Regions from separate parts of the Pseudomonas sp. HLS-6 TE3448 genome, predicted to be linked through region 1. Evidence: predicted binding sites of a transcription regulator. Region 1 holds the regulator's gene; each other region holds the start of a gene.

What was found. The regulator sigma-54, encoded in region 1, starts transcription at its own class of promoters, with help from an activator protein. The targets are predictions, from matches to a motif close to ANTGGCATNNANNTTGCTNT.
Region 2: AB7M23_RS16100 (ammonium transporter) is a predicted target of sigma-54. The motif match lies at 2,964-2,983, and genes of this name have one in related genera.
Region 3: AB7M23_RS23200 (circularly permuted type 2 ATP-grasp protein) is a predicted target of sigma-54. The motif match lies at 4,371-4,390, and genes of this name have one in related genera.
Region 4: glnA (glutamate--ammonia ligase) is a predicted target of sigma-54. The motif match lies at 2,729-2,748, and genes of this name have one in related genera.

What each region holds. Positions count from the first base shown of each region.
Region 1 is NZ_JBRJIO010000001.1:2,353,600-2,360,778, reverse strand. Features, by position in the region: gene AB7M23_RS10870 (KpsF/GutQ family sugar-phosphate isomerase) at 1-748, shown strand, start outside; gene AB7M23_RS10865 (KdsC family phosphatase) at 748-1,272, shown strand; gene lptC (LPS export ABC transporter periplasmic protein LptC) at 1,281-1,853, shown strand; gene lptA (lipopolysaccharide transport periplasmic protein LptA) at 1,840-2,364, shown strand; gene lptB (LPS export ABC transporter ATP-binding protein) at 2,364-3,089, shown strand; gene AB7M23_RS10845 (RNA polymerase factor sigma-54) at 3,269-4,762, shown strand; gene hpf (ribosome hibernation-promoting factor, HPF/YfiA family) at 4,846-5,154, shown strand; gene ptsN (PTS IIA-like nitrogen regulatory protein PtsN) at 5,167-5,631, shown strand; gene rapZ (RNase adapter RapZ) at 5,634-6,488, shown strand; gene AB7M23_RS10825 (HPr family phosphocarrier protein) at 6,507-6,779, shown strand; gene AB7M23_RS10820 (TldD/PmbA family protein) at 6,884-7,179, opposite strand, start outside.
Region 2 is NZ_JBRJIO010000001.1:3,478,262-3,485,440, forward strand. Features, by position in the region: gene AB7M23_RS16085 (DUF2262 domain-containing protein) at 1-347, shown strand, start outside; gene AB7M23_RS16090 (murein L,D-transpeptidase catalytic domain family protein) at 362-1,075, opposite strand; gene AB7M23_RS16095 (L,D-transpeptidase family protein) at 1,222-2,793, shown strand; gene AB7M23_RS16100 (ammonium transporter) at 3,104-4,423, shown strand; gene AB7M23_RS16105 (P-II family nitrogen regulator) at 4,435-4,773, shown strand; gene folK (2-amino-4-hydroxy-6-hydroxymethyldihydropteridine diphosphokinase) at 4,863-5,399, shown strand; gene purU (formyltetrahydrofolate deformylase) at 5,502-6,356, opposite strand; gene AB7M23_RS16120 (aminomethyltransferase family protein) at 6,427-7,179, opposite strand, start outside.
Region 3 is NZ_JBRJIO010000001.1:5,040,665-5,047,843, forward strand. Features, by position in the region: gene AB7M23_RS23185 (c-type cytochrome) at 375-1,178, shown strand; gene AB7M23_RS23190 (transglutaminase family protein) at 1,181-1,978, opposite strand; gene AB7M23_RS23195 (alpha-E domain-containing protein) at 1,975-2,925, opposite strand; gene AB7M23_RS23200 (circularly permuted type 2 ATP-grasp protein) at 2,929-4,338, opposite strand; gene AB7M23_RS23205 (ribonuclease E inhibitor RraB) at 4,523-4,855, opposite strand; gene AB7M23_RS23210 (LTA synthase family protein) at 5,104-7,179, opposite strand, start outside.
Region 4 is NZ_JBRJIO010000001.1:1,710,519-1,717,697, forward strand. Features, by position in the region: gene glnL (nitrogen regulation protein NR(II)) at 1-712, opposite strand, end outside; gene glnA (glutamate--ammonia ligase) at 1,227-2,633, opposite strand; gene thiI (tRNA uracil 4-sulfurtransferase ThiI) at 2,964-4,418, shown strand; gene typA (translational GTPase TypA) at 4,546-6,369, shown strand; gene AB7M23_RS07980 (YkgJ family cysteine cluster protein) at 6,467-6,871, opposite strand; gene AB7M23_RS07985 (glycogen/starch/alpha-glucan phosphorylase) at 7,068-7,179, shown strand, end outside.

The DNA.
Region 1 (7,179 bases):
CCACCCTGCCGAAGCCAGCCATGGCGACATGGGCATGATCACCCGTGACGATATTATCCTGGCGTTGTCGAACTCCGGTTCAACCGCTGAAATCGTGACCCTGCTGCCGCTGATCAAACGCCTGGGCATTCAACTCATCAGCCTCACCGGCAACCCGGATTCGCCACTGGCCAAAGCCGCCGAAGTCAACCTTGACGCCCGCGTGCAACAGGAAGCCTGCCCGCTTAACCTGGCGCCAACCTCCTCGACCACCGCAGCCCTGGTGCTGGGCGATGCACTGGCCATTGCCCTGCTGGAAGCGCGTGGCTTCACCGCAGAGGACTTCGCGTTCTCGCACCCCGGCGGCGCACTGGGCCGACGCCTGCTGCTGAAAGTCGAAAACGTCATGCACGCCGGCGCCGAGCTGCCCCAGGTTGCCCGCGGCACCCTGCTCAAGGATGCCCTGATGGAAATGACCCGCAAGGGCCTGGGCATGACCGTGGTACTGGAAGCCGACGGCCGTCTGGCCGGGATCTTCACTGACGGCGACCTGCGCCGCACGCTCGACCGCAACATCGACCTGCACAAGGCGCGAATCGAAGACGTGATGACACCGCACGGCAAAACCGCCCGCGCCGAAATGCTCGCCGCCGAGGCCTTGAAAATCATGGAAGACCACAAGATCAACGCCCTGGTCGTCGTAGACACGGACGATCACCCGGTAGGCGCACTGAACATGCACGACCTGCTGCGTGCGGGAGTAATGTAATGCAAACCGATCTGCTGCAGCGCGGCAAGGCCATCAAACTGGCCGTTTTTGATGTTGATGGCGTCCTCACCGACGGTCGCCTGTATTTCCTCGAAGATGGCAGCGAGTTCAAGACCTTCAACACCCTGGACGGTCAAGGCATCAAAATGCTCATGGCCTCGGGTGTGACCACCGCGATCATCAGCGGTCGCAAGACACCGGTGGTCGAACGCCGAGCGAAAAACCTCGGCATCCCGCACCTGTACCAAGGGCGTGAAGATAAATTGGTCGTACTGGACGAACTTCTCGGCCAGCTCGGCCTAGACTATGAACAGGTTGCCTACCTGGGCGACGATCTACCGGACCTGCCCGTCATCCGCCGGGTTGGCTTGGGCATGGCCGTGGCCAACGCCGCGGCCTTCGTACGCGAACACGCTGATGGCGTTACCCTCGCACGCGGTGGCGAAGGTGCCGCTCGCGAATTCTGCGAGTTGATCCTGCGAGCCCAAGGCAACCTCGATGCGGCAAACGCCAACTATCTGTAGGGCGACACATGTTCAGCAATAAAATCCGCAACATTGCGCTGCTCGGGGCGATCGCCGTCCTGCTGGCGGCGGTTGGCTACTGGAAGGTCGGCCCCGATACTTTCCTCGAGAAACCGGTGGCCACTGTCGACAAAGGCGCCATCGACTATTACGCCACCAATGCCCACAGCGTTCAGTTTCTACCTGACGGCAAGCTGCAATACGACATGACGGCAGACAAGGTCGAGCACCTGCAGGCCAGCGAGATCACCCTGCTGACCACGCCCGACCTGCACATGTACCGCGGCACCGCCTACCCTTGGCACGTTCAGAGCGAACGCGGCGAGGTCAACCCGGACGGCACCGAAGTCGAACTGATTGACTCGGTACGGGTTGCCCGCACCGATGAACAGAACCGTGAAACCATTATTACCACGACCCGCATGACGGTATTCCCACAGAAGCAATATGCTCAAACCGAGCAAGCCGTTAGAATCGACGGCGCCGGTGGAACCACTACGGGCAAGGGAATGAAAGCGTATTTGAAAGACGGCAGGATGGACCTGCTGTCCAACGTAAGAGGACAGTATGAGGCTCGTTAAAACCCTCCCCTTTTTGCTCAGCCTGAGCGCAGCACTGGGAAGCGCGAGCGCCTTGGCCCTGCCGAACGACCGCGACCAGCCAATCCGCATCCAGGCCGATAACGCCCAACTGGACGACAAGAAAGGCATTGCCACCTACACCGGCGACGTGATCATCACCCAAGGCTCGATGATGATCAAAGGCAACACCGTGACCATCACCCGCTCCGCTTCCGGCGATATCGACGTGGTCACTTCGGTGGGCAACCTGGCGTATTTCGAACAGCAACAAAGCGCCGCAAAACCGGACAAGATGCAAGGCTATGCCGTGCAGATCCAATACCAGGCGCTGAAAGACCTGGTGGTTCTGACTGACCGGGCCAAGGTGATCAACGAAGGCAACACCACCGAAGGCGAGAAAATCGTCTACAACACCAAGTCTCAGGTCGCCACCGCCGGCCGCGGCAGCAACATTACCGCACCGCGCCCACGCATCGACATGGTGATCCAGCCGAAGAAGAAGGCCGAGTAATGGCAACCCTCAAAGCCCAGCACCTGGCCAAGAGCTACAAGAGTCGACAAGTCGTACGTGACGTCAGCCTGTCAATCGACAGCGGCCAGATCGTCGGCCTGCTCGGCCCTAACGGCGCCGGCAAGACAACGTGCTTCTACATGATTGTCGGCCTGGTACAGGCCGACCAGGGCCGCGTGCTCATCGACGACCTGGATGTCAGCCACCAGCCGATGCACGGTCGTGCACGCGCGGGTATTGGCTACCTGCCCCAGGAAGCCTCGATCTTCCGCAAGTTGTCGGTGGCCGACAACATCATGGCGATCCTGGAAACACGCAAGGAGCTGGACGGCGCAGGGCGTCGCAAGGAACTGGAAAGCCTGCTGCAGGAGTTTCACATCAGCCACATCCGCGACAACCTCGGCATGAGCCTTTCCGGTGGTGAACGTCGCCGTGTGGAGATCGCCCGCGCACTGGCGACTGCACCGAAATTTATCCTGCTCGACGAACCGTTTGCCGGTGTCGACCCGATCTCGGTCGGCGACATCAAGCAGATCATCCACCACCTGAAAGCCAAAGGCATTGGCGTTCTGATCACCGACCACAACGTCCGTGAAACACTGGATATCTGCGAAACCGCTTACATCGTCAACGATGGTCGCCTAATCGCCGAAGGTGATGCAGAAACCATCCTGGCCAACGAACTGGTGAAAGAGGTTTACCTCGGTCACGAGTTCCGCCTGTAAGCCCGAGGTGCGAGGCACCGCCAGAGCGCTGACGATCCGCCCAAATACCGGCTTATTTGTTACAGCGCTCTAGGCAAACACCTCGGTTTCAGGCATATAATTTGCTTAAAGAAGGCGCTTCGGCGCCCTTGTAGTGGATGGCGCATGTGCGCCGGCGAATAAGGTGTTAAGCCCCTGCCATGAAACCATCGCTCGTCCTAAGAATGGGCCAGCAACTGACGATGACACCGCAGTTGCAACAGGCCATCCGTCTGCTCCAGCTTTCCACACTGGACCTGCAGCAGGAAATCCAGGAAGCCCTGGAATCCAACCCGATGCTCGAACGCCAGGAAGATGGCGACGACTTCGATAACAGCGACCCGATGGCGGATAACGCCGAATCCAAGCCGACCTCGGAATCCCAGGAAACCAGCTTCCAGGAAACCGCCACTCCCGTGGAAAGCCTTGAAGAAGGTGAGTGGAACGAGCGTATTCCCAATGAGCTGCCGGTAGACACCGCCTGGGAAGATATCTATCAAACCAGCGCCAGCAGCCTTCCCAGCAACGATGACGACGAGTGGGACTTCACCACCCGCACCTCGGCGGGTGAAAGCCTGCAGAGCCACCTGCTGTGGCAGTTGAACCTGGCGCCAATGTCGGATACCGACCGACTGATTGCCGTCACCCTGATCGACTGCATCAACAACCAGGGCTATCTCGACGAAACACTGGAAGAGGTCTGTGAGTCCTTCGACCCGGAACTCGATATCGAACTGGACGAAGTGGAAGCCGTCCTGCACCGCATCCAGCAATTCGAGCCTGCCGGTATAGGCGCCCGCAACCTGAGCGAATGCCTGTTGTTGCAGTTGCGTCAGATGCCGGCACAAACACCCTGGATGACTGAAGCGCAACGACTGGTCAGCGACTACATCGACCTGCTCGGCAGCCGCGACTACAGCCAGCTGATGCGCCGCATGAAGCTCAAGGAAGACGAGCTGCGCCAGGTGATCGAACTGGTACAAAGCCTGAACCCACGCCCTGGCTCACAGATCGAGTCCAGTGAACCCGAATACGTGGTGCCTGACGTGATCGTGCGCAAGGACAGCGATCGCTGGCTGGTTGAACTGAACCAGGAAGCCGTCCCACGCCTGCGCGTCAATCCACAGTACGCAGGCTTTGTACGCCGCGCCGATACCAGCGCAGACAACACCTTCATGCGCAATCAGCTTCAGGAAGCCCGCTGGTTCATCAAGAGCCTGCAAAGCCGCAACGAAACGCTGATGAAGGTTGCCACCCAGATCGTCGAACACCAGCGCGGATTCCTCGACCACGGTGACGAGGCCATGAAGCCGCTGGTACTGCACGACATCGCCGAAGCGGTGGGCATGCACGAGTCGACCATATCCCGGGTGACCACGCAAAAGTACATGCATACCCCGCGTGGCATTTACGAACTGAAGTACTTTTTCTCCAGCCATGTCAGCACCTCCGAAGGCGGAGAATGCTCGTCCACGGCGATTCGCGCGATCATCAAAAAACTGGTTGCAGCGGAAAATCAGAAAAAGCCATTGAGTGACAGCAAGATCGCTGGTTTACTGGAGGCACAAGGCATCCAGGTAGCACGACGCACCGTCGCCAAGTACCGCGAATCGCTCGGCATTGCACCGTCGAGTGAACGCAAGCGACTGATGTAACGCACCTGAGGTGTGCCACCGCAATTCAAGTGGCAGGCGCAATACCTGCCTCTTTATGCACCGGCAACAAAAGGAGAAGCTGTATGCAAGTCAACATCAGTGGACACCAAGTAGAAGTCACCGAAGCGCTGCGCACTTATATCGGGGAAAAACTCGAGCGTGTTGAGCGTCACTTCGACAAGATCACCAATGTGCAGGTCATTCTGGAGGTCGAGAAGCTGAAACAGAAAATCGAGGCCACCCTGCGCATCCCTGGCGGCGAAGTCGTCGCCAATGCCGAGCATGAAGACATGTATGCCGCGATCGACCTGCTTGCCGACAAGCTCGACCGCCAACTGAAAAAACACAAGGAAAAACAGCAGGCCTTGCTGCAAGGTGCAGCCGCTCGCTGATCCCCCCCACTCATGATCCGACTTGAAGATATCCTGACCCCCGGCCGTTCACTTGTGAACGTGCCGGGCGGCAGTAAAAAACGCGTACTCGAACACATTGCCAACCTGATTGACCGGGAAGTACCGGATCTGGAAATGCAAGATGTCTTCGAGAGCCTGATTGCCCGCGAAAAACTGGGTTCAACCGGTTTCGGCAACGGTATCGCCATTCCACACTGCCGCCTCAGTGGCTGTGCCGCGCCGATCAGTGCGCTGCTCCACCTGGATGCCCCCATAGATTACGACGCCATCGATGGTGCTCCCGTAGACCTGCTGTTCGTACTGCTGGTTCCGGAAGCCGCCACCGACGAGCACCTGGAGCTGCTGCGCCAGATCGCCAGCATGCTTGACCGCAAGGACGTTCGCGAAAAACTGCGTGCGGCCGGCGATAGCCAGTCCCTGTATCAGGTCGTACTGGATGTACAGAACGGGCACTGAACATGCGTTTGATCATCGTCAGCGGCCGGTCCGGCTCAGGTAAAAGCACTGCCCTCGATGTGCTCGAGGACAATGGCTACTATTGCATCGACAACCTTCCGGCCGGCTTGCTGCCGCAGCTTGCCGAAAGTGCGCTGATCAATACCGAACTGATGCAGCCCAAGGTTGCCGTGTCCATTGATGCACGCAACCTGCCAAGCCATCTCTCCCGGTTCCCGGAACTGCTTGAAGATGCACGCAACCGGCATATCCAATGCGATGTGCTGTATCTGGACGCCGATGAAGAAACCCTGCTCAAGCGCTTCTCGGAAACCCGTCGCCGTCACCCGCTGACCAACGCTCAGCGCTCGCTGGCTGAGGCCATCCGGGTCGAGACCGAACTGCTCGGTCCTATTTCCGATCTGGCCGACCTGAAGATCGACACCACCAACCTGAACCTCTACCAGCTCAAAGATTCGATCAAGCTTCGCCTGCTCAATCAACCCGAGCCGGGCACTGCATTCCTGGTCGAGTCATTCGGCTTCAAGCGTGGAATGCCCGTAGACGCTGACGTGGTGTTCGATGTGCGCTGCCTGCCCAACCCCTACTGGAAGCCAGAGCTGCGGGATCACTCCGGGCTTGAGCAACCGGTAATCGACTACCTGGCCGCCCAGCCGGATGTCGAAGACATGTTCCAGGATATCTCCGGGTATCTCCTCAAATGGCTACCCCGCTTTGCCGCCAGCAACCGTGCGTATGTCACCATTGCCATCGGTTGTACCGGTGGTCATCATCGCTCGGTCTATCTGACCGAACGCCTGGGTCAGTTGCTGCAGCAATCGCTGAAGAACGTCCAGGTCCGCCACCGCGACCTCTAGCCACAGGACTCTTGTGCGATGCCTGCTCTTGAAATAACCATCATCAACAAGCTGGGCCTGCATGCCCGCGCAGCAGCAAAATTCGTTGGCGTTGCCGGCCGTTTTCCTTGCCAGGTACGAATTGGCCGTGCACCGGACAAACTGGTCGATGGCAAGAGCATCATGGCCGTGATGATGCTCGCAGCAGGCAAAGGTACTCAGGTACACCTGCACACCGAAGGTGAAGACGACACAGAGGCACTCAACGCACTGGTTGAGCTGATCAACAATCGCTTTGACGAAGGCGAATAACGCACAAGCATTCTACGGCCCCCTTGTCTCACGCAGCCGCGTACCCTTCTGGTAGCCCAACACCAAGCCGAGCTACCAGACGTAGGATCCACTACGACAGTTGCTCAATCACTCACGATATCCAGTTGTTCAATCAGAAGCGAACGCCCCAACGAGCGCCCAACGGGCTCGCGATCACGGCCTACGGCAACGATTTGCTTGAACAGTGCTTTCATATTGCCCGAGACAGTAAACGGGTTCAGCGCATGCTGCACCTCGCCATGCTCAATCCAGAAACCAATGCCGCGCATGGAGAACTCACCGCTTTTCAGGTCCAACTGTGGCGGTCTGACCTCAGACAGCAGTACACCACGGCCCATTTTCACCAGCAGAGCCGATTGATCATCCTCGCCCGGCGCAA
Region 2 (7,179 bases), 1.1 Mb from region 1:
GTTCAGAGATCAACCTGCTGTTGCGTTGCGCCGACCCTGAGAGCCCTCAGGCTGTCATCTCGCTAGCGGCGGGCCTGTTTCAGGCACAGCAGCAGTGGCATCGTCGTATCAGCGATTTTGCGTTGAGCCAATTGTTGCCGCTGAAGAACGAACACTGGCTTGGCGAGGATGAAGCGCAATGCACTGCTGCAGATTTCCTGTCACGCATGAAGCTGCTGACCATCGAGATCGACGATGCCGGGGATTTCACCTTTTGGCATGAGGACGGTGAGTTGTTCTTCGGCCATGCCATCGAGGTGCGTGGCAATCTGGTCGATGGGCCGACGGACGCCGATATTCCTGGCTAGTGTGCTGCTGCGTTTCAGCCCCCGCTGGCGGTCAGGATGCTTGCCACCTGCCGTGGTTGGCAGTTGAGGTAGGCCGAGGATTTCAGCCAGCGTTGGTCGGGGTACCAGGAGAACATGAACTGGCCGCCCTTGAGTTTGTCGATAACCTGGCGCGCCACTTGTGGTCGAACAGCCGGGCAGCCCTGGCTGCGGCCGATACGGCCCTGGCGCTTGCTCCACAAGGGGTTCACATAGTCGGCGGCATGAATCACGATGGCACGGTCCCGCGCTTGGTCGTTGAAGCCCGGCTCCAGGCCGTCCATGCGTAGCGAGTAACCGTGGCTGCCCTCATAGCTTTCCTGGGTGCGGAACAGCCCTAGGCTGGACTGGTAGCTGCCTAGGCGATTGGAAAACTGGGTGGCGAAATTTTCCCCGGACTTTTGTCCATGGGCGACCAGGTCGCGCAGCACTACGGTCTTCTTGTTCAGGTCGAAGATCCAGAGCCGGCGTGCCGTGGAGGGTTGCGAGTAGTCGATCACGGCCAGGTGCCGTGCTTGCCGGGCGCCATTGTTGACGGCACATTGCATGGCGCTCAGGGCGCCTTTCAGCGCTTGGGGATTGAGTTCTGGAGCGGCCTGCGAGAGGCTGTCATACAAAGCAGGGTTGTTTGTGTTGGCGGCGAACGTTGGCGTGCAGATCACGCCCAAGGCTGCTGTTGCCAGAAAAAGTCGGCACAAAAAGGTCAGCATGTGTGAAGAGTCTCCCTTGCCACTTTGACTCCTGACATCGTGTCGTCCCCCTCGGCAGCCTAGCTTGTACACTGGCCCGATTGTTTGTCGTATCTGCTGCAAAGGTTGACCGTCAACCGTGACGGCCATGGATTGGAGTAAAGCAGTTGTTCAAAAAGTCCGCATGTTACTTGAGCATTTGCTTGCTCGCTGCGCCATTGGTCGCGTTTGCCGAAGTGGCGCCTGCCGAGAATCAAAGCCCGCTGCAATTAGCGCTCACCCAATTGGCGGTCGCGTGCCCGGGCCTGGCCAAGCACGTGGACACGCCGACGCAGGCGCTGCTGCAGGCCTTCTATCAGCAGCAACAGGGCCTTGCGGTGTGGTCGGTCAACGGGCGTGTGGCGGCCTTGCAGGCCGAGTTGCAGCACGTGGCCGACGATGGCCTGGACCCGGCCAACTACGCGTTGCCGGCTGGCAATGGGGCGGGCGACGCGCTGTGTGCTGATATCCAGATCAGCCAACAGTACCTGCAGGCTTTACAGGATCTGCACTATGGTCGTTTGCAGCAAGCGCGTTTCGAGCCCCTGTGGCATGCCAATGAGGTACAACGCGACCGACAGGCCGAGGTGCTGGCGCTCGCCGGTCCGGGGCTGCAGAACATTGCCGGGGCCTTTGCCCAGGCCCGCCCGAGCCTGGAACAGTATCAATACCTGCGTCATGTGTATGCCCAGCAGCGCCAGCAGCCGTTGCCCCACTGGCAGTCGCTTGCCAGCGGCCCGTTGCTGCGCCCGGACATGCAGGATGAGCGGGTGCCGCAGCTTGCACAGCGGTTGTTGAACGAGGGCTATTTGAGCAGCCTTCCGGTTACCGTCGATTCGCACTACAGTGCCACGCTGGTTAATGCAGTGAAAAATTTCCAGCTGAGCCATTCGCTGCAAGCGGACGGGGTGATCGGGCCGGGAACCTTGAACGAGTTGAACGTCAGCCCGGCGGCGCGGCGCGAGCAGTTGCGCATCAACCTTGAACGCTTTCGCTGGCTGGCCCAGGAAATGGAGCCTACCAGCCTGTTGGTCAATGTCGCGGCGGCCCAGTTGATCGTCTATCAGAACGGGTTACCGGTATGGCAGACGCGCACGCAGGTGGGCCGTGCCGAGCGCCAGACCCCGCTGCTGAAGTCCCAGGTAACGCGCCTCACCCTGAACCCGACCTGGACGGTGCCGCCAACCATTCTGCGTGAAGACAAGCTCCCGGAAATCCGTCGGGATCAGGCCTTCCTGAGCCGGCAGAACCTTCAGGTGCTGGACAGCGATGGGCAGCCATTGGCGCCGGAGGATATCGATTGGGAGAATCCCGGCAACATCCTCTTGCGTCAGGGTGCGGGGCCGAGGAACCCGCTCGGGCAGATGGCGATTCGTTTCCCCAACCCGTTTTCGGTGTACCTGCACGACACGCCCAGCCAGGCGCTGTTCAACAAAGGGCCTCGCGCGTTCAGCTCGGGTTGTGTGCGGGTCGAGCACGCGTTGCAGTTGCGCGATCTGTTGTTGAGCCCGCCCGAGCGTGCCCGCACGGACCAGCTGTTGAGCACCGGGCTTACCCATGAGTTCCGCCTGGCAACGCCAGTACCGATTGTGCTCAGCTACTGGACGGCTCAGGCCGACCGCCAGGGCAAGGTGTCCTACGCTCCGGATATTTACGGGCGTGATGGCGCATTGTTGGCCGCGCTGGCGGTGAAGCGCTGACGCGGTCGGGCAAAACGCCCGATTTTGTTCTGTTCACAGCCGTGATGCACCAGCGCGTAGCGGCGAGTACCTTCCGCTACGCGCATTCTTATCCCTGTACCTCGATTCCTCCGGTGTTCCTGTCGATCCATGCGGGTTTTTGTTACCTCCTTGGAGGTAACGGCAGGCAGTTTGGCAGATAGATTGCTTTTACCTTCGGGAATGAAATTTTCTTTTTGGGAAATTTTGTTGACGAACCTGAGGCTAGGGGCGGGCGATTGATCGCACGCCACTTATGAGAGCAATGCTGCATCACTGTTGAGGAATACACATGAACGGCTCTTTCAGAGGTGGCCGATTGGCGGCGGTCGCTGCGCTCACGTCAGTGACGCTCCCTACGTGGGCGGCGGATCAGCCGCTTGCGCTTAACAGCGGTGACACCGCCTTTGTGACGACGTGCGCGTTGGTGGTGTTGTTGATGACCTTGCCTGGCTTGGCGTTGTTCTATGGTGGCCTGGCACGTAGCAAGAATGTGCTCTCGATTCTGATGCAGGTGTTTTCAGTTGCATCGTTGATGTCGGTGCTATTTGCCATTTACGGCTATTCCCTGACGTTCACGTCAGGTGGCGAATGGCAAGCGGTTATTGGTGGGCTCGATAAACTGTTTCTCAAGGGCGTAGGCCCCGACGCACTTCAAGGCACCATTCCTGAGTTGCTGTACTTCTTGTTCATGCTGCTGTTCGCAGCCATTACCCCGGCGATCATCTGCGGCGGTTTCGCTGAGCGGATGAAATTTTCGGCGGTCATGGTGTTCATGGCCATCTGGTTGACGATCAATTATCTCCCCATGGCGCATATGGCTTGGGGAGGCGGTTGGGTGTTCGACCTGGGTGTTCAGGACTTCGCGGGCGGTAATGTGGTGCACGTCAATGTCGGCATTGCATCGCTGATCGGCGCCTTCCTGCTGGGGCGCCGTCGCGGCTACGGAACCTCGGCGCTGGCGCCGCATAACATGACCATGACCATGACCGGTGGCTCGATGCTGTGGGTGGGCTGGCTGGGTTTCTGTGGCGGCTGTGCATTGGTGGCCAATGGTTTTGCCATGCTGGTGATGGTCAACACCATGCTCGCCAGCGCGGCAGGGGCGTTGGCGTGGTTGTTCGTCGAGTGGAAGCATCGTGGCAAGCCGAGCATGCTGGGTGCGTTGTCCGGGGCTATTGCCGGCCTTGTCGCGATCACGCCGGCCTGCGGTTTCGTAGGCCCAATGGGGTCTATCCTGCTGGGTTTGATCGTTGCGCCGATCTGCTTGTGGGCCGTGGAAAAACTCAAGCCGATCCTTGGGCTGGATGACGCATTCGATGTGTTTGGCGTGCATGGCGTTGGCGGTATCGTCGGCGGTTTGCTGACCCCGGTATTTGCCATGACCTCTCTGGGCGGGCTGGGTTTCAGCGGGGAGCGCGGCGTGCTGGATCAGTTGTTGGTCAATGGTGGCGTCTTGGCGTTCAGCATCCTGTTCTCGGCGGTGTCGAGCTTTATCGCCTTCAAGGTGGCCGCCGTGCTATGCCGTGGCCTTCGTGTCGACGAAGAACATGAAGTGGACGGTCTGGATCTGTCGTCTCACGGTGAAGTGGGCTACAAGTACTCGAATTAAGGAGCGCACTCATGAAAGTGATCACTGCGATCATCAGGCCTTTCAAGCTCGACGATGTACGTGAGGCCTTGGCTGAAGTGGGAGTGACAGGGTTGACGGTGACCGAGGTCAAGGGCTTCGGTCGGCAGAAGGGGCACTCCGAAATCTATCGGGGCTCTGAATACGTTGTCGACCTGATTCCCAAGATCAAGCTTGAAGCGATTGTCACCGATGCGCTGTGCGAGGCAGCGCTGGAAGCCATCATCAACGCTGCACGCACGGGCAAGATCGGTGATGGCAAGCTGTTCGTCACCGAGGCGTCGCAGGTTGTCCGGATTCGTACCGCAGAGGTTGGCGCCGACGCGGTCTGAGCCTCGAGGGTGGGCGAAAGGGGCGACCTGTGGATGCAGGTCGCCCCTTTGCATCACGGTTGATGGTCGGTGTTTTTCAGGGTGTTGTTATGACCGCTCTACAGATTCGCACCGTCGGGGTCACGGACATCCAGGTCCATGACATCTACCTGGGCCTGGGTAGCAACCTGCGCCGGCAATGGCATTTGAGTCAGGCGTGCATCGCGTTGCGGGCGTCACTGGGGCCATTGCGTTGTTCTCCGGTCTTTGAGAGCAGCGCGGTCGGGCTAGAAGCACCGGCCTTTTTCAATATGGTCGTGCAGGCGCAGACCACCCGTTCCCTGGCCTCCCTGGTTGCTGAGCTCAAGGCGCTGGAGGCGCATTTCGGCCGCTGCCGGCAGACCCCGGATCAGGTCAGCCTGGACATTGATCTGTTGATGTATGGCGAGCAGGTTGGACAGTTCGGTGACCTTGAGTTGCCACGGCCAGAGATCCTGGAGCAGGCCTTTGTGCTTAAACCCCTGGCCCAGCTGGCGCCAACCTGCCGGCATCCGCGCAATGGGCAGACGTTCAGCGAGTTGTGGAACGGCTTTGTCGTAAACGCACCGCTGACAGCGGTTGAGCTGAGTTTGCCGTCGCTGGGCTGAGGGCGCTATCCGTGAAGGGGCAGGTGAGGGCGCCTGCTGCGCAAGAGCCACCGACATCTCTGCCGGTGGCCCGCGTCTCTGGCAACGGCTGGCGAGTGGGGCTCAGCTGAAGATAACGGTCTTGTCGCCGTTAATGAACACCCGGTGCTGCAAGTGGTACTTCAGTGCTTTGGAGAGTGCAATGGTCTCGGTATCCCGGCCGATTGCCACCAACTGCTCGGCCTGGTGGGCGTGGTCAACACGCTGAACTTCCTGCTCGATGATCGGGCCCTCGTCGAGGTCGCTGGTCACGTAGTGGGCGGTGGCGCCGATCAGTTTAACGCCACGTGCGTAGGCCTGGTGGTAGGGTTTGGCACCCTTGAAGCCGGGCAGGAAGGAGTGGTGGATGTTGATTGCGCGGCCAGACAGCTTGCGGCAGAGGTCGTCGGACAGAATTTGCATATAGCGCGCAAGCACCACCAGGTCGGTTCCGGTCTCCTCGACGATTTTCATCAGTTCGGCTTCCTGCTGGGCCTTGTTGTCTTTGTTCACCGGCAGGTAGATGAAGCGGATACCCTCGCGTTCGGCCATGTGCCGCAGGTCGAGGTGGTTGGAGACAACAGCGGTGATCTCCATGTGGAGCTCGCCTTTGTGATGGCGGTACAGCAGGTCCACCAGGCAATGGTCGAACTTGCTGACCATGATCAGCACTTTGGGCGGCTGGCTGGAGGAAAACAGTTCCCATTGCATCTCCAGTGGCGTGGCAACGTCAACGAAACCGCTGCGCACACGGTCGATGTCGGGCTCGCAACCGTCGTTGAAGCGGAACACCGCGCGCATGAAAAAGCGCGAGGTGACTTCGTCGTCAAACTGCGAGAGTTCGCTGATGTAGCACTGTTGGTTCGCAAGGAAGGTGGTGACGGCGGCGACGATACCCGAGCGTGCCGGGCAACTGATTTTCAAGACGAACTGGTTCATGGCGGGGTGATCCGATGGAGGGAATGGGTGACAGCACACGGGGCGCGCGGGTGCGGCCCCGTGTGTCGGGTTAGCCTTTGGCGGTACGTTTTTTCTTCTCGGGGTCGTCGAACGGCATTTCATGGGCGATGGCGCTGGCTTCCAGGCTGCCTTTGACCACCAGTGGCGTGCCATGCACGGCGATGGCGGTGTCCATTCGGGCGATGGCCAGGGAACGTTGTGTCAGGCGTGAGTACATAGGGCAGGTGATAACGCCGACCTGCTTGCCGTCCTGCCATAAGGTATCGCCTGGTTCGGCGGCGAGTGGGGCGTCTATCAGTACGCCGAAGATCTTGAAACGCTCCTGACCTTGCAGGCGGTAGTGCTCGTGGGCGCCGCGAAAGTCCTGCTTGCCTGGCGAGACGGTGAAGTCCAGGCCCAGCTCCCAGAGCGTGTCCCCGGCTTTTTCCTGCGCAAACGGGTACATCTCGGAATTGTCATAGGGAAAGAACAGCAGGTAGCTTTCGGTGCGCAGCCAATCCAGGGCGAGGAACGCACAGGGGATGATGCCCAGAGGACGGCCTTTCTCCAGAATGGTGTCCCAGATCAAGGGGGCATCGGCGGCCTTGCAGAAGATCTCATAGCCGCGTTCGCCGGTGTAGCCGGTGCGCGAGATCATCACCGGGCGACCGAAGAGTGTGGTCTGGACATGGTGGAAGTAGGGCAGGTCGCGAATGCCCGGCACGTGTTCGGCAAGGAAGTCCACCGCCAAGGGCCCTTGCAGCGAGAGGTCGTGGAGGTCGTCATCGAACAGCAGGGCGACCTGGCGCCCCGCCGCCTGGCG
Region 3 (7,179 bases), 2.7 Mb from region 1:
GCAAAACGCCTGATAGCCAAAGCAAAGATTCTAAACGCTGGAAATACCAAACCGTTCTAAAAGATGGGTGACGTTGACCCTAAGGTTAGTTGTATACCCACTTTCAGCAGGTTTGTGTCGGCGCCTGGCAGGCCCGAAATCACACGTAAAACCTTCGACAGGGAAGCCACTCGGCATTCAGGAATAACAACAAAAAGGCAGTCAGCCATGTTCAAGCACACGAAAGTACGTCAGGCAGGGCTCATCCTCTTTGCCACTACCCTACTCTTGATTCTGCCGAATCTATCGCGGCTGTTCGGCTGAGCGACGCGCACGCCTCAGGAACCTATCAGCCGTAGTGTATGCTGCCGGTCTCATTGGTTGGAGACTGTTCCATGCGACGCTGCCTTGCCCTGCTGTTTGCCGTGCTGAGCCTACCGTTACAGGCCGCTCAACTGGTTCTGGAACTGGGTGATGCGCCGATCAACTGGCAAACCGAAGACTTGCTCAAGCACCCGCAAGCGCAGTCGATCAGCATCGCGGACGATGTTTCCTACAAGAAAGCCATGCACTACCGCGCCATCCCCCTCAGCGCCCTGCTGACCGGGGTTTCGGCACAGGATCACCTGCAGGCAGTTGCGCTGGACGGCTTCGCCGCCGAGATGCCAGCGGCGCCACTGCTCGCCAAGGGGCCAGCACGGGCCTGGCTGGCCATTGAGGACCCCGCCAAACCCTGGCCGGGCCTCGGCAAAGGCAAACCAAGCGCAGGCCCCTTCTACCTGGTATGGACGAACCCGCAGGCAGGTCATATCAGCCCTGAACAGTGGCCTTTCCAGGTTGCCAGCATTCGCCGCCTGGACGCCGTCGCCGAACGCTTCCCGGCCATGCGCCCCGCACCTGGGCTTGCAGACAATAGCCCGGTCAACCTCGGCTTTACCGTGTTCCAGAAAAACTGCCTGGCCTGCCACACGCTCAACGGCGCCGGCGATGCACAGTTTGGCCCGGACCTGAACCTGCCCTACAACCCGACCGAGTACTTCCACCTCGACCACCTGCGCCGCTACATCCGCGACCCGCAAAGCCTGCGTCAGTGGCCACAGGCGAAAATGCCCGGCTTCAGCAGCAGTGTGCTCAGCGACGGCGAGCTTGACGCCCTGCTCGCCTACCTCCAGCACATGGCCGGGCGCAAGCAGCCCTAGGGCTATTGCTGCTGCGCGCCGAGGGTCGGGGTGACCAGCACCTTGGCGTGCATCTGCTCAAAGCCACCACCCCGACGCATGCCGCGCACCGGGCACGCGTCCAGATAATCCAGGCCGACCGCCAACTTCAGGTGCCGTTCGGGGCGCTGCAGTTGGTTGGTGACATCAAAGCTGTACCAGCCATTGTCCAGCCAGGCCTCTGCCCAGGCATGGCTGGCCAGGTGCTGGCTGTCGCTGTCGAACAAGTAACCAGACACATATCGTGCCGGAATGCCAAGGCTGCGGGCGCACGCCAGGAACGCGTGGGCGTGGTCCTGACAGACGCCCGCGCCACCCGCGAACGCTTGCGCGGCACTGGTCTCCACCGCCGTCGCCCCGGGAGTGTAGGCAATGCGCTCGTGCAATCCATGCATCAGGTCAATCAGCGCGGAGCGATCACGGCGCTTGCGGCATTGGCGCTCGGCAAATGCGCGCAGTGCTTCGTCGGCCTCGGTCAACCGCGTGAAACGCAAGAACGGCAGTGCTGAACCCGCCTCATGTTCAACCTCGAACTGCTCGTCGATCTCCACCTGCCCCCGAGCACGGATAATCAATTCGGAATGCGGTTCATCCAGGCTCAACACGTGCAGGATGTTGCCGAATGGGTCTACTTGCGCCCGTGCCGGTCGAGGCAGGTCGAGGTGCCAACTGAACACCTGCTGCCGCTCGGTGTCGTGTGGGGTCAGGCGCAGGTACTGGATGCTGGTGCGTACCGGGTCTTCATAGTGATAGGCGGTTTCATGACTAATGGTCAGTCTCATACGACCTCCAGGTAAGCGCTGTGAATGGCGTTGCCCAACTGGCGTACCAGCGGGATGTAGTCGCTCAACCAAGGGTGCAGGCCCGCATCGAGGATTTCGTCGATACCGGTGTAGCGCAGGCGCGCATCCACCTCGGCAGCCAGGCGCTGTGCCGGACGGCCGTTGGCGCCGGGCAGGCTGGCCAGGATCTGATCGATCTCTTCAGTGCAGGCCCTTAGCGAACGCGGCACATCCGCACGCAGCAACAGTAACTCGGCCACATGCCGCGCCGCAGGTGCATCGCGGTAGATCTCGGTGTAAGCCTCGAAAGACGACAGGGCCCTGAGCAAGGCGCTCCACTGGTAGTAACCCCGGGCCGAGCTGTCACTGACCGCATCGGCTTCATCACCAAGCACTTCATAACGGGCGTCGAGCAGGCGCAACGTGTTGTCGGCACGCTCGATAAAGGTGCCCAGCCGGATAAAACGAAAGGCATCGTTGCGCATGATGGTGCCGTAGGTGGCGCCGCGAAACAGGTGTGAGCGCTCCTTCACCCACTCACAAAAACGGCTCAGGCCATAACGCCCTACGCCCTGTTCGGCAATGCCACGGATTTCCAGCCAGGCCGCATTGATGTTCTCCCACATGTCGGCGGTAATTCGCCCACGAACCGCATGCGCACAGGCCCGTGCCGAGCCAAGACAACTGTAGATACTGGCCGGGTTGCCCGGGTCCAGGGCGAAATGCTGCAACAGTCGCTCGGCGTGCAGTTCGCCATGACGCTCGAGGTAGTCATCAAGGGTGCCCGTGATCAGCAACGGCATCGCCAGCTCATCAAGGCCGCCTCCACGGCCGTCCTGCGGCATCAGTGACAGTGAATAACTGACATCAAGCATCCGCGCGAGGTTCTCCGCCCGCTCCAGATAACGCGACATCCAATACAGATCCGAGGCCGTTCTACTCAACATGATTCAATCCTCAACGACCCAGGTGTCCTTGGTACCGCCCCCCTGGGACGAGTTGACCACCAGCGAGCCCTCACGCAGCGCCACCCGGGTCAAACCACCGGGCACCACGCGGGTTTCCCGGCCGGACAAGACGAAGGGACGCAAATCGATATGCCGTGGGGCAATGCCGTTCTCGACAAAGGTCGGACAGGTCGACAACGACAACGTCGGCTGCGCGATGTAGGCCGCAGGGCGCGCTTTGATCCGCGCCGCAAAGGCTTCGAGTTCGGCACGGCTGGCGGCAGGCCCGACCAACATGCCGTAGCCGCCCGAGCCCTGGGTTTCCTTGACCACCAGCTCTGGCAAATGCGCCAGCACATGGGATAACTCAGCCGGTTTGCGGCATTGCCAGGTCGGCACGTTCTTCAGAATCGGCTCCTCGTCCAGATAGAAACGGATCATGTCGGTGACATAGGGGTAGATCGACTTGTCGTCGGCGACCCCGGTACCAATTGCGTTGGCCAGTACCACGTTGCCGCAACGGTAGGCAGACAACAGGCCGGGTACGCCCAGCATTGAGTCAGGGTTGAAGGCCAGCGGATCGAGGAAGGCATCGTCCAGGCGCCGGTAAATCACATCGACCGCCTTGGGGCCGTCCGTGGTGCGCATGTACACACGCTCGTCCCGTACAAACAGGTCCGCGCCTTCGACCAGTTCCACGCCCATTTCACGGGCGAGAAAAGCATGCTCAAAGAAGGCACTGTTAAAACGACCGGGGGTCAACACCACAACACTGGGGTTATCCAGCGGGCTGGAACTTTTCAGGGTGTCGAGTAACAGGTTCGGGTAGTGATCGATCGGGGCGATGCGTTGAGCGGCGAACAACTCCGGGAACAGGCGCATCATCATTTTGCGGTCTTCGAGCATGTAGCTCACACCGCTGGGGGTACGCAGGTTGTCCTCGAGTACGTAGTAGCTGCCGTCGCTGTCGCGCACCAGGTCGACCCCGGAGATATGCGCGTAGAGATCACGGTGCAGATTCAACCCCTGCATTGCCAACTGATACTGCTCGTTGGCGAGCACCTGCTCGGCCGGAATGATGCCGGCCCGCAGAATGCGCTGATCATGGTAGAGGTCGGCGAGAAACAGGTTGAGGGCCTTGACCCTCTGGATGCAGCCCCGCTCGATCACCCGCCATTCAGCGGCGGGAATACTACGGGGAATGGTGTCGAACGGGATCAGGCGTTCAGTGCCTTGCTCATCGCCATAGAGGGTGAACGTAATACCGGCACGATGAAACAGCAGGTCGGCTTCCCGACGACGCTGAGCCAACAGTTCCGGTGGGGTCTCGGCCAGCCAACTGGCGAATCCGCTGTAGTGCGCTCGGACTTCACCGTTGCCGGCATACATTTCGTCATAAAAGCTGCGGATCATGCCGAACTCCTTGTCATCCGGACCAAGACGTCATCGCAAGCCCCGTGCCATCGGCATAAATGCTTTTATTTCAAGTGGTTATAGAAGCGAGGGAAAAACACCGCACCAGAGCAGTGCGAGATACACCGTCAACCGGGCGACGGCGCCTCATTGCGAGGCAGTGCCCGGCTGACGGTTGATTGGCTCAGGCCAGCAAACGCTCTTGCTTGACCCCCCAGCCTTGAACCTCACCACCCAGCGGTGCGATCACCGCCTCAAAGCCCTGTTCGAACTCATCGATGCCGCCATGGGTGGCATACATCACCTTGCTCAACTCCAGATGCCAGCCGCCATCTGCACATTCACAGACCTGTGCATTGAGCGACTCGCCGCGGAATTTCCCGGCTGCTCTGCGGGCACGCTCCTCATCGGGGAAAACGGCATAGAACTCGATGGGGTGGATACGGGCAAAGTCGAACCCGCCTTCCTTCATGCTGCGCAAGACATTAATGCTGATGTCATCATATTGGCTGCTCATGAATCGTCCTCCGCAAATACCGATGGATTAACCTTCAGTGCGTGACGCTATCGCCCACAGTAGAGGCGCGGGCCTTCGAGCTAGTGATCAAGACAGGGCCGGGAAGCGTGAATCAGGTAGACCCTGAGTGCATCCTAGCGCTTGCGCAGCGCTCGTGCCAACCGATGTAAGTCGTATCGACACATCAAAAAACAAAAGCCCCGATAAATCGGGGCTTTGGTCAAACAGGCATCACGTAGTTCCGGTGATCAGTCCGGCACGCCGTGAACCACACCGGCGGTGTTGTCCAGCAGGCTCTTGGTCGCCGTCTGGATGAACGACTCCAGCTTGCGCGTCAGTTCAGCCTGGTCCGGGCTTTCGATTCGCTCGGCCTTGAACTCGCGACCCAGTTGGTAGCGGTACATGCGTGGCGACATGTCCTTGGACTCGATCAGAATCCGATCACCCGTTACCAGGCCAACGGTCTGCTCGCTACCCGACGGTTTGATCATGCCAAAACCCTGGTCGCCTTCCGGCAGGTTAAGCAGGTCACGCCCCCAGCACTGATGACGGGTTTCGCCACCGAGGCGACCCATGATGGTCGGCACGATATCGATCTGGGTACCCACGGTGTGGCTGACCGCACCGAACTTCTCCTGGATACCCGGCGCAATGAGCAGCAGCGGTACGTTGAAGCGGCTCAGGTCGAGTTCAGTGACCTGCTGGTTGTTGCCGAAACCATGGTCGCCAACAATAACGAACAGGGTTTCCTTGAAGTACGGCTCTTTGCGCGCCTTCTCGAAGAACTGACCCAATGCCCAGTCGGAATAACGCATGGCGGTCAGGTGCTCGTCGAGACGACCCTGGCCCGTCACAGGCTCTACCGGCAGGTTTTTCGGCAACGCGTACGGCGTGTGGTTGGACAGGCTTTGCAGCAAGGCATAGAACGGTTTCTTGCCATAGTTTTTCGCCAGTTCTTCAGCACCACGGTCGAACATGTCCTGGTCAGACACGCCCCAGGTAGGGTCGGAGAACACTGGATTGACGAAATCGTTACGGCCAATGAAAGTGGTCATGCCCTGGTTGCTGAAGAACCCGGACTGGTTGTCCCAGGCGAAGTCGCCGTTATAGACATAGACGTCATCGTATTTGCGTGCACTGAGCAGCGCTGGCAAACCCGACAGTTTGTGGCTGCCTTCAGGCGTCTGCATCAGGTATTCGAAACCTGGCAGGTTGGGGAAGCAGCCCATGGTGGCGAACATACCCTGGTGGGTATGGGTGCCGTTGGAGAAGAAACGGTCGAACAGCAACCCTTCCTTGGCCAGTTTGTCGAAGTACGGCGTAATGTTGGTGGTGGCACCCAGCGCACCCACCGAATGCCCGGCGAAGCTTTCCAGCAGGATCACCACGACGTTCTTGATCGGCAGGGTTTTCTCGACTGGCGGGGTGAACTCACGGCGCACAGCCGCTTCATCGGCATCGACCAGCTTGTCGTGAGGCGTCAGCAGCATGCTGCGCACGGTCTCCTGCGCTTCATCCTGCGGCAGGGTGGCCTTCCAGATGTTGTCACGCTCTTCGGACATCCGGCTCTTGGCAGCGGTGATCAGGGTCAGCGTACCGTTCAGGCCCAACTGGTTGGCAAAGTTCGAATCGGTGGTGTAAGCATCGCCCCAACGCATCGGCGGGCCTTGACGCAAGGTACCGCGAGCGGCAACCACGGCCACCAACAGCACCATGAAGAACACGCCGCCGCGCACATACCAAGGCGCTACGCTACGCGCACCGGCCACACTGCTGCCGTATACGCCACGAGGCCGCGTCATGCGGTCGACACCTTTGAACAGCAGGCTCAGCAACCAGGTCCCGAAGGCCCACGCCAACAGGTAACGTACGACAGGGAAGCCGTACCACAGCATGCTCAGTACGGTCTTCGGATCTTCCTTGACGTACTGGAAGACCAACCCGTTAAGGCGCTGGTGGAATTCACGGTAGAAGTCCATCTCCATCAGGCCGAGGAACATGGCCACACTGGCGGTCACGGTCAGCCAGAAACGGAACAGGCCGCGTGCGGCCATCGCCCGAACACTCAACAGTGCCAGCATCAGCGGAATGCAGAGGTACACCACCAGGCGCAGGTCGAAACGCAGGCCGTTGGCGAACGCCTCAGCCAACGTCGAGACCGGGGTGTTGCCGATCTGATCGCTGTTGTAAACCAGAAGCGCCAGCCTCACCAGGCTGAGCATCAGCATGATCACCAGGCCGCTCAGCAGCGTATAGGCCAGGTGCGATTTGACGGTCGGTTGCAGCGCGCGCGAAGCAGCACGCTGATGACTCAAGGCGTCCGT
Region 4 (7,179 bases), 640 kb from region 1:
GATCGATCAGGACGTCCGGCAGGCTTGGGTCATAGTCCCGCACCAAGGTGATGCAGCCTTGGCTTTCTGCTTCGACCAGGCTACAGACCCGTTCCAGTACTTCATGGATGTTGGTCATGGCCAGTGACGGCAGCTTGTTCGAGCCCAGCATGCGATCAACCAGGTTGCGCAGGCGATCCGCCTCTTCAATGATGACGTTGGTGTAGTCCTTCAGGCTTTCTTCGGGTAGCTCGCGAGCCAACAACTGTGCCGCGCCGCGAATACCGCCAAGCGGGTTCTTGATCTCGTGGGCCAGGCCACGGACCAGCATCTTGGTGGTCTCTTGTTTGGACAGCTGAGCCTCTTCCTTGGTGATCCGCAGCAAGCGGTCCCGCGGATGGACTTCAAGCAACAGCAGGGTCTTTCCGTTGCTCAGGATGGGCGTTACTGCGTAGTCGACGGTCAGGGTCTGGCCGGCCAAGGAGGTGAGCAGGGCTTCGCGTTTAGTGAACGGGTGAGCGTGTTCCACGGCCTGGCGCAAGGAGTTCAGCGCTTCGGTCGATTCCGTGAACAGCTCGCTGATGAACTGGCCATGGCTGCGCTGACCACTGATGGCGAGCAGCATCTCCGCCGCCGGATTCATGTACTCAAGACGCAGTTCGGCATTGAGCAGAATGGTGGCAGTGGTCAGGTTGTCCAGTAGCAGTCGGTGCAGAGCATCGCTGATGGTCATGGGGCGTCGTTGACCTCTTTTGGTACATGACAACCGTGGCTGAAGCCAGGGTCGCGCGCACTGGTAATCCGCTGATACGAAGAAAATGCAAAAAACAAACCAAGGCTCCGAAAAGAAGCGGATTCGCCTGAAAAAGACCTGTATATGCCCAAAAAAGGACTACAAAGCCCTAGGCTTGCGATTTTCTTGAACCAAAATGGGCTGTGAACAGCGGATGCAGGTGGCCCATCGCACCAATATAGAGCATTGAGCCAGGATCGGTTCTGCATTAAAGGCGTTGCCCGGAAAGATGCTTCCGAGGGCGCTTCAGGCTGCGTTTTCTGTGGGATGCAGGCTTGCCTGCGTTGGCGTCGACGGGTGTGCCAGCGAGTGCGTGGTGCCTGCATCGTTGGCAAGCCAACTTCCCGCAGGGCTCAGTGCCAGGCGTCTGGGCTTTGCGTAGGTGACACGTCAGAAACAAGAAAGGCCTCCCGAGGGAGGCCTTTCTTACGCCGCTTGCGCGAGCGTCACGGGATTAGCAGCTGTAGTACAGCTCGTATTCCAGTGGGTGTACGAAGGTGCGAACCTTGATTTCTTCTTCGCTTTTCAGGGCGATGTAGGCGTCGATGAAGTCGTCGCTGAAAACGCCGCCTTTGGTCAGGAACGCACGGCCCTTGTCCAGCTCTTCCAGGGCTTCTTTCAGGCTGCCACAAACCTGTGGGATTTCCTTGGCCTCTTCAGGCGGCAGGTCGTACAGGTTCTTGTCGGCGGCATCGCCTGGGTGGATCTTGTTCTGGATACCGTCCAGACCTGCCATCAGCAGCGCTGCGAAGCACAGGTATGGGTTGGCAGCCGGGTCCGGGAAGCGCGCTTCGATACGACGGGCTTTCGGGCTGGAAACGTATGGAATACGGATCGAGGCAGAGCGGTTGCGCGCCGAGTAGGCCAGCATTACTGGGGCTTCGAAGCCTGGGACCAGACGCTTGTAGGAGTTGGTCGAAGGGTTGGTGAAGCCGTTCAGTGCCTTGCCGTGCTTGATGATACCGCCGATGAAGTACAGGGCGGTGTCGGACAGGCCGGCATAGCCTTCGCCGGAGAAGGTGTTCTTGCCTTCTTTGGAGATGGACATGTGAACGTGCATGCCCGAACCGTTGTCACCGTACAGTGGCTTCGGCATGAAGGTAGCGGTACGGCCGTAAGCGTCGGCAACGTTGTGTACGCAGTACTTCAGGGTCTGAACTTCGTCGGCTTTCTTCACCAGGGTGTTGAAACGCACGCCGATTTCGTTCTGGCCGGCAGTTGCCACTTCGTGGTGGTGAACTTCGATGACCAGGCCCATTTCTTCCATGGCATTACACATGGCAGTACGGATTTCGTGGTCATGGTCGAACGGAGGAACTGGGAAGTAACCGCCTTTGACGCCTGGGCGGTGACCTTTGTTGCCGCCTTCGACGTCCTGGTCGGACATCCACGAACCTTGTTCGGAGAAGATCTTGAACATCGAGCCCGAGATGTCGGACTTGAATTTCACTTCGTCGAAGATGAAGAACTCTGGCTCCGGGCCGACCAGTACGGTGTCACCGATAGCGGTGGACTTCAGGTACTCCTCGGCACGCTTGGCGATGGCGCGTGGGTCGCGGTCGTAGCCTTGCATGGTCGAAGGTTCGATGATGTCGCAAACGATGATCAGCGTTGGCTCTTCGGTGAACGGATCGAGCACGGCAGTATCGTCGACCGGCATCAGGATCATGTCGGACGCTTCGATGCCTTTCCATCCAGCGATGGAGGAGCCGTCGAACATCTTGCCGGCTTCAAAGAAGTCTTCATCCAGCGCATCACGGGCTGGCATGGTCACGTGGTGCTGAGTGCCTTTGGTGTCAGTGAAGCGCAGATCAATCCATTTAACGTCATGATCTTTGATGAGTTGAACCGACTTCGACATAGTGTCCTCCGGGTGGGGTAGAGCTTGCCTGTGCAGCCCTTGAATTTGGGTGATGCCGGGCGCGAATAGTCCGCCAAGGCAACCTGCCTCACAAGGGAGCAAATTGCATGCCAGTGCCCCGACTTGGGTTTTTTGCCCCAAACATAGGCGTTTGCGCCGTAAATACTGAAAAAGCGGATTTTTTTCGCACTCTTATGATGCGATTTTTAATCAAGATGACCTGTTTTGGTGCGTTAGATGCCGTCCGTACAATAGTTGGTCAAACCTTGAGCAATTTCCGCTATAATCCGCGCCCCCCTTTTTCGCTTGGCACATTGCACGCAGTTTTTCATGAAACTAATCGTCAAGATTTTCCCAGAGATCACCATCAAGAGCGGCCCGGTGCGCAAGCGCTTCATTCGCCAGCTCTGCCGCAACATTCGTGTCGTGCTCAAGGACCTCGATCCAGAGCTCGTGGTCAAGGGTGTCTGGGATAATCTCGAGATCATCACTCGCCTGGACGATGAAAAAGTGCAGCGCGAGATGATCGAGCGTCTGTCCTGCACGCCGGGCATTGCGCATTTCCTTCAGGTCGACGAATACCCGCTGGTCGATTTCGACGATATCGTCGCCAAGTGCAAGCTTCATTATGGTGCGCAGCTGGCCGGCAAGCATTTTTCGGTTCGCTGCAAGCGTGCCGGCAAGCACAGCTTCACCTCCATGGATGTCGATCGTTATGTTGGCAGCCAACTGCGCCAGCAGTGCGGCGCCGCCGGGATCGATCTGCGCAACCCTGAAGTCGTGGTGCGTCTTGAACTGCGTGATGAGCGCCTGTTCGTGGTGCACAGCCAGCACCCGGGCATCGGCGGCTACCCGCTGGGCGCGCTGGAACAGACCCTGGTGCTGATGTCGGGTGGTTTCGACTCTACCGTGGCGGCCTATCAGATGATGCGTCGCGGCCTGATGACCCATTTCTGTTTCTTCAACCTCGGTGGCCGTGCTCACGAGCTTGGCGTAATGGAAGTCGCGCACTTTCTCTGGAAAAAGTACGGCAGCAGCCAGCGTGTGCTGTTTGTCAGCGTGCCGTTCGAAGAAGTGGTCGGCGAAATTCTCGGCAAGGTCGGTAACAGCTATATGGGCGTTACCCTCAAGCGTATGATGTTGCGTGCTGCAACCCGCATTGCCGATCGCCTGGAAATCGACGCACTGGTGACCGGTGAGGCGATTTCCCAGGTCTCCAGCCAGACCCTGCCGAACCTGGCAGTGATCGATTCGGCGACCGAGAAACTGGTGTTGCGCCCGCTGTTGGCCAGCCACAAGCAGGACATCATCGATCAGGCCTACCAGATCGGGACCGCCGAGTTCGCCAAGCACATGCCAGAATACTGCGGCGTGATTTCGGTGAACCCGACTACCTGTGCCAAGCGTCACCGCGTCGAAAGCGAAGAGCGCAGTTTCGACATGGCGGTGCTGGAGCGTGCGCTGGAGCGTGCCCGCCTGATCTCGATCGACAATGTCATCGATGAGCTGGGCCAGGATATTCAGATTGAAGAAGTCAGCCAGGCGTTGGCCGGGCAGGTGGTGATCGACATCCGTCACCCCGACGCCCAGGAAGACCAGCCACTGGTACTCGACGGTATCGAAGTTCAGGTGCTGCCGTTCTATGCCCTGAACAGCCGTTTCAAGGAACTGGATGCTACCCGCCAGTACCTGCTGTATTGCGACAAGGGCGTAATGAGCCGCCTGCATGCCCACCACTTATTGAGCGAGGGACATGCCAATGTGCGTGTTTATCGCCCGGCATAAGACGCCAGGGCTGTATGGCGGCAGCATCCGCCACCGCCCTCCCGACCGGCGGGCCCGTTGAGCGTTTTTCATTCATATTCGCCGCCTAAACTGGCGGCAACCCGAATCCTCTGCTCGAGATACACAAGTGATCGAAAATCTCCGTAACATCGCCATCATCGCCCACGTTGACCATGGTAAAACCACCCTGGTAGACAAACTCCTGCGTCAGTCCGGCACTCTGGAGCGCAACGAGCTCAACGACGAGCGCGTGATGGACTCCAACGACCAGGAAAAAGAGCGCGGCATTACCATTCTGGCGAAGAACACCGCCATCAACTGGAACGGCTACCACATCAACATCGTGGATACCCCCGGCCACGCCGACTTCGGTGGCGAAGTTGAGCGCGTAATGTCGATGGTCGACTCCGTGCTGCTGCTGGTTGACGCTCAAGACGGCCCTATGCCGCAAACCCGTTTCGTGACCAAGAAGGCTTTCGAAGCCGGCCTGCGTCCAATCGTGGTCATCAACAAGGTTGACCGTCCAGGCGCGCGTCCTGATTGGGTTCTGGACCAGATCTTCGACCTGTTCGACAACCTCGGTGCTACCGATGAACAGCTGGACTTCAAAGTCGTCTACGCCTCGGCCCTGAACGGCATTGCCGGTCTGGACCACACCGACATGGCGGAAGACATGACCCCGCTGTACCAGTCGATCGTCGACAACGTACCAGCGCCTTCCGTTGACCGTGACGGCCCGTTCCAGATGCAGATCTCTGCCCTGGACTACAACAGCTTCCTCGGTGTTATCGGCGTTGGCCGTATCGCCCGTGGTCGCGTCAAGCCGAACACCCCGGTTGTAGCCATCGACGTTGACGGCAAGAAGCGCAACGGCCGTATCCTGAAGCTGATGGGTCACCACGGTCTGCACCGCGTTGACGTTGAAGAAGCACTGGCGGGCGACATCGTTTGCGTCAGCGGTTTCGACGAGCTGTTCATCTCCGACACCCTGTGCGACCCACTGAACGTCGAAGCGATGAAGCCACTGACCGTTGATGAGCCAACCGTTTCGATGACCTTCCAGGTCAACGACTCGCCGTTCTGCGGTAAGGAAGGCAAGTTCGTCACCAGCCGTAACATCAAGGAACGTCTGGACAAAGAGCTGCTTTACAACGTTGCACTGCGCGTTGAAGAAGGCGACTCGGCTGACAAGTTCAAGGTTTCCGGCCGCGGTGAGCTGCACCTGTCGGTTCTGATCGAAACCATGCGTCGTGAAGGCTTCGAGATGGCTGTAGGCCGTCCTGAAGTAATCATCCGTGAAGTCAACGGCGTCAAGCAGGAGCCGTTCGAGAACGTAACCATCGACATCCCTGAAGAAGCTCAGGGCAAGGTCATGGAAGAGATGGGTCTGCGTAAAGGCGACCTGACCAACATGTCGCCGGATGGTAAAGGTCGTGTGCGTCTGGAGTACAACATTCCAGCCCGTGGTCTGATTGGTTTCCGTAACCAGTTCCTGACCCTGACCAACGGTGCAGGCATCCTGACCTCGATCTTCGATCGCTACGACACCATGAAGTCCGGCCATATGTCCGGCCGTCAGAACGGTGTACTGGTATCGGTTGAGACCGGCAAGGCACTGACCTACTCCCTGGAAACCCTGCAGGCTCGTGGCAAGCTGTTCATCGAGCACGGTCAGGACATCTACAACGGTCAGATCGTTGGTCTGAACAGCCGTGACAACGACCTGGGCGTCAACCCTACCAAGGGCAAGAAGCTCGACAACATGCGTGCTTCGGGTAAAGACGAAACCATCGCTCTGGTTCCACCGGTTCGTTTCACCCTGGAACAGGCTCTGGAGTTCATCCAGGACGACGAGCTGTGTGAAGTTACGCCGAAGTCGATCCGTCTGCGCAAGAAGATCCTCGACGAAGGCGAGCGTACCCGCGCTGCCAAGAAAGCCAAGGCTAACTAAGCTCGGCTAAATGAAAACGCCCCCGGTCGAAAGGCCGGGGGCGTTTTTTTATGTGCGTTTGTCGCCAGCCAGGCCGACGACTACCCGTTGGTAGCGCTTAGCGCGCTGGAGGCTTTGGCTTGTAGGCGCAATAGCCCGGCCGAGGGCCGATTTTCGGGTGGTTGCGGCAGGTGTCCGGGCGCTTGTCGTAGATGGTGCAGAGGCGGCTCTTGCGGTCCAGGTACAGGCAATCGTCGTTGCTCATCCGCGCCAGGGTGAAGATGCCCGACTTCTGATTGAAGCGCTCGACAATCCCTTCCTTTTGCAGCCGCTTGGCAACGTTCTTCGGCGGTTCGTCCTTTTCAAATTCGTCGACCACCCCGATACGGATCAAGTCCTTGATGCGCACTTCCACTGGCAGGGTGCAGCAACTGGACATGCAGCCTCCACACATGTGGCTGGCATATTTCTGCCAGGTATCCAGGCGGTCTAGTTCAGCTGCAGCGATCAGGGTCGGTTTCATCGGGTTCGACTTTCGGCGGTCATACGGGCGCGCGATGATACCGGGGTTGGTGAAAGAATGAACAACCATTTGCCGGTTTTTCTCGATGAAAGTTTCAGGCGTCACGCATAAAACCGCGAACCAGGGCTGTCGGTCTGTGCTGGAGCGTCTAGGCTGATAGATCGCACCCGAACGTCAACCTGCTTGAGGACGACGAATGTCTCAGGAAACGCTTGCTCGTGACGAAGAGGTGGCGGCCTTCCGCGCCGCTGTATTGGCCAAGCTGACGTATGCGGTTGGCAAGGACCCGGAGCACGCTTTCGACCATG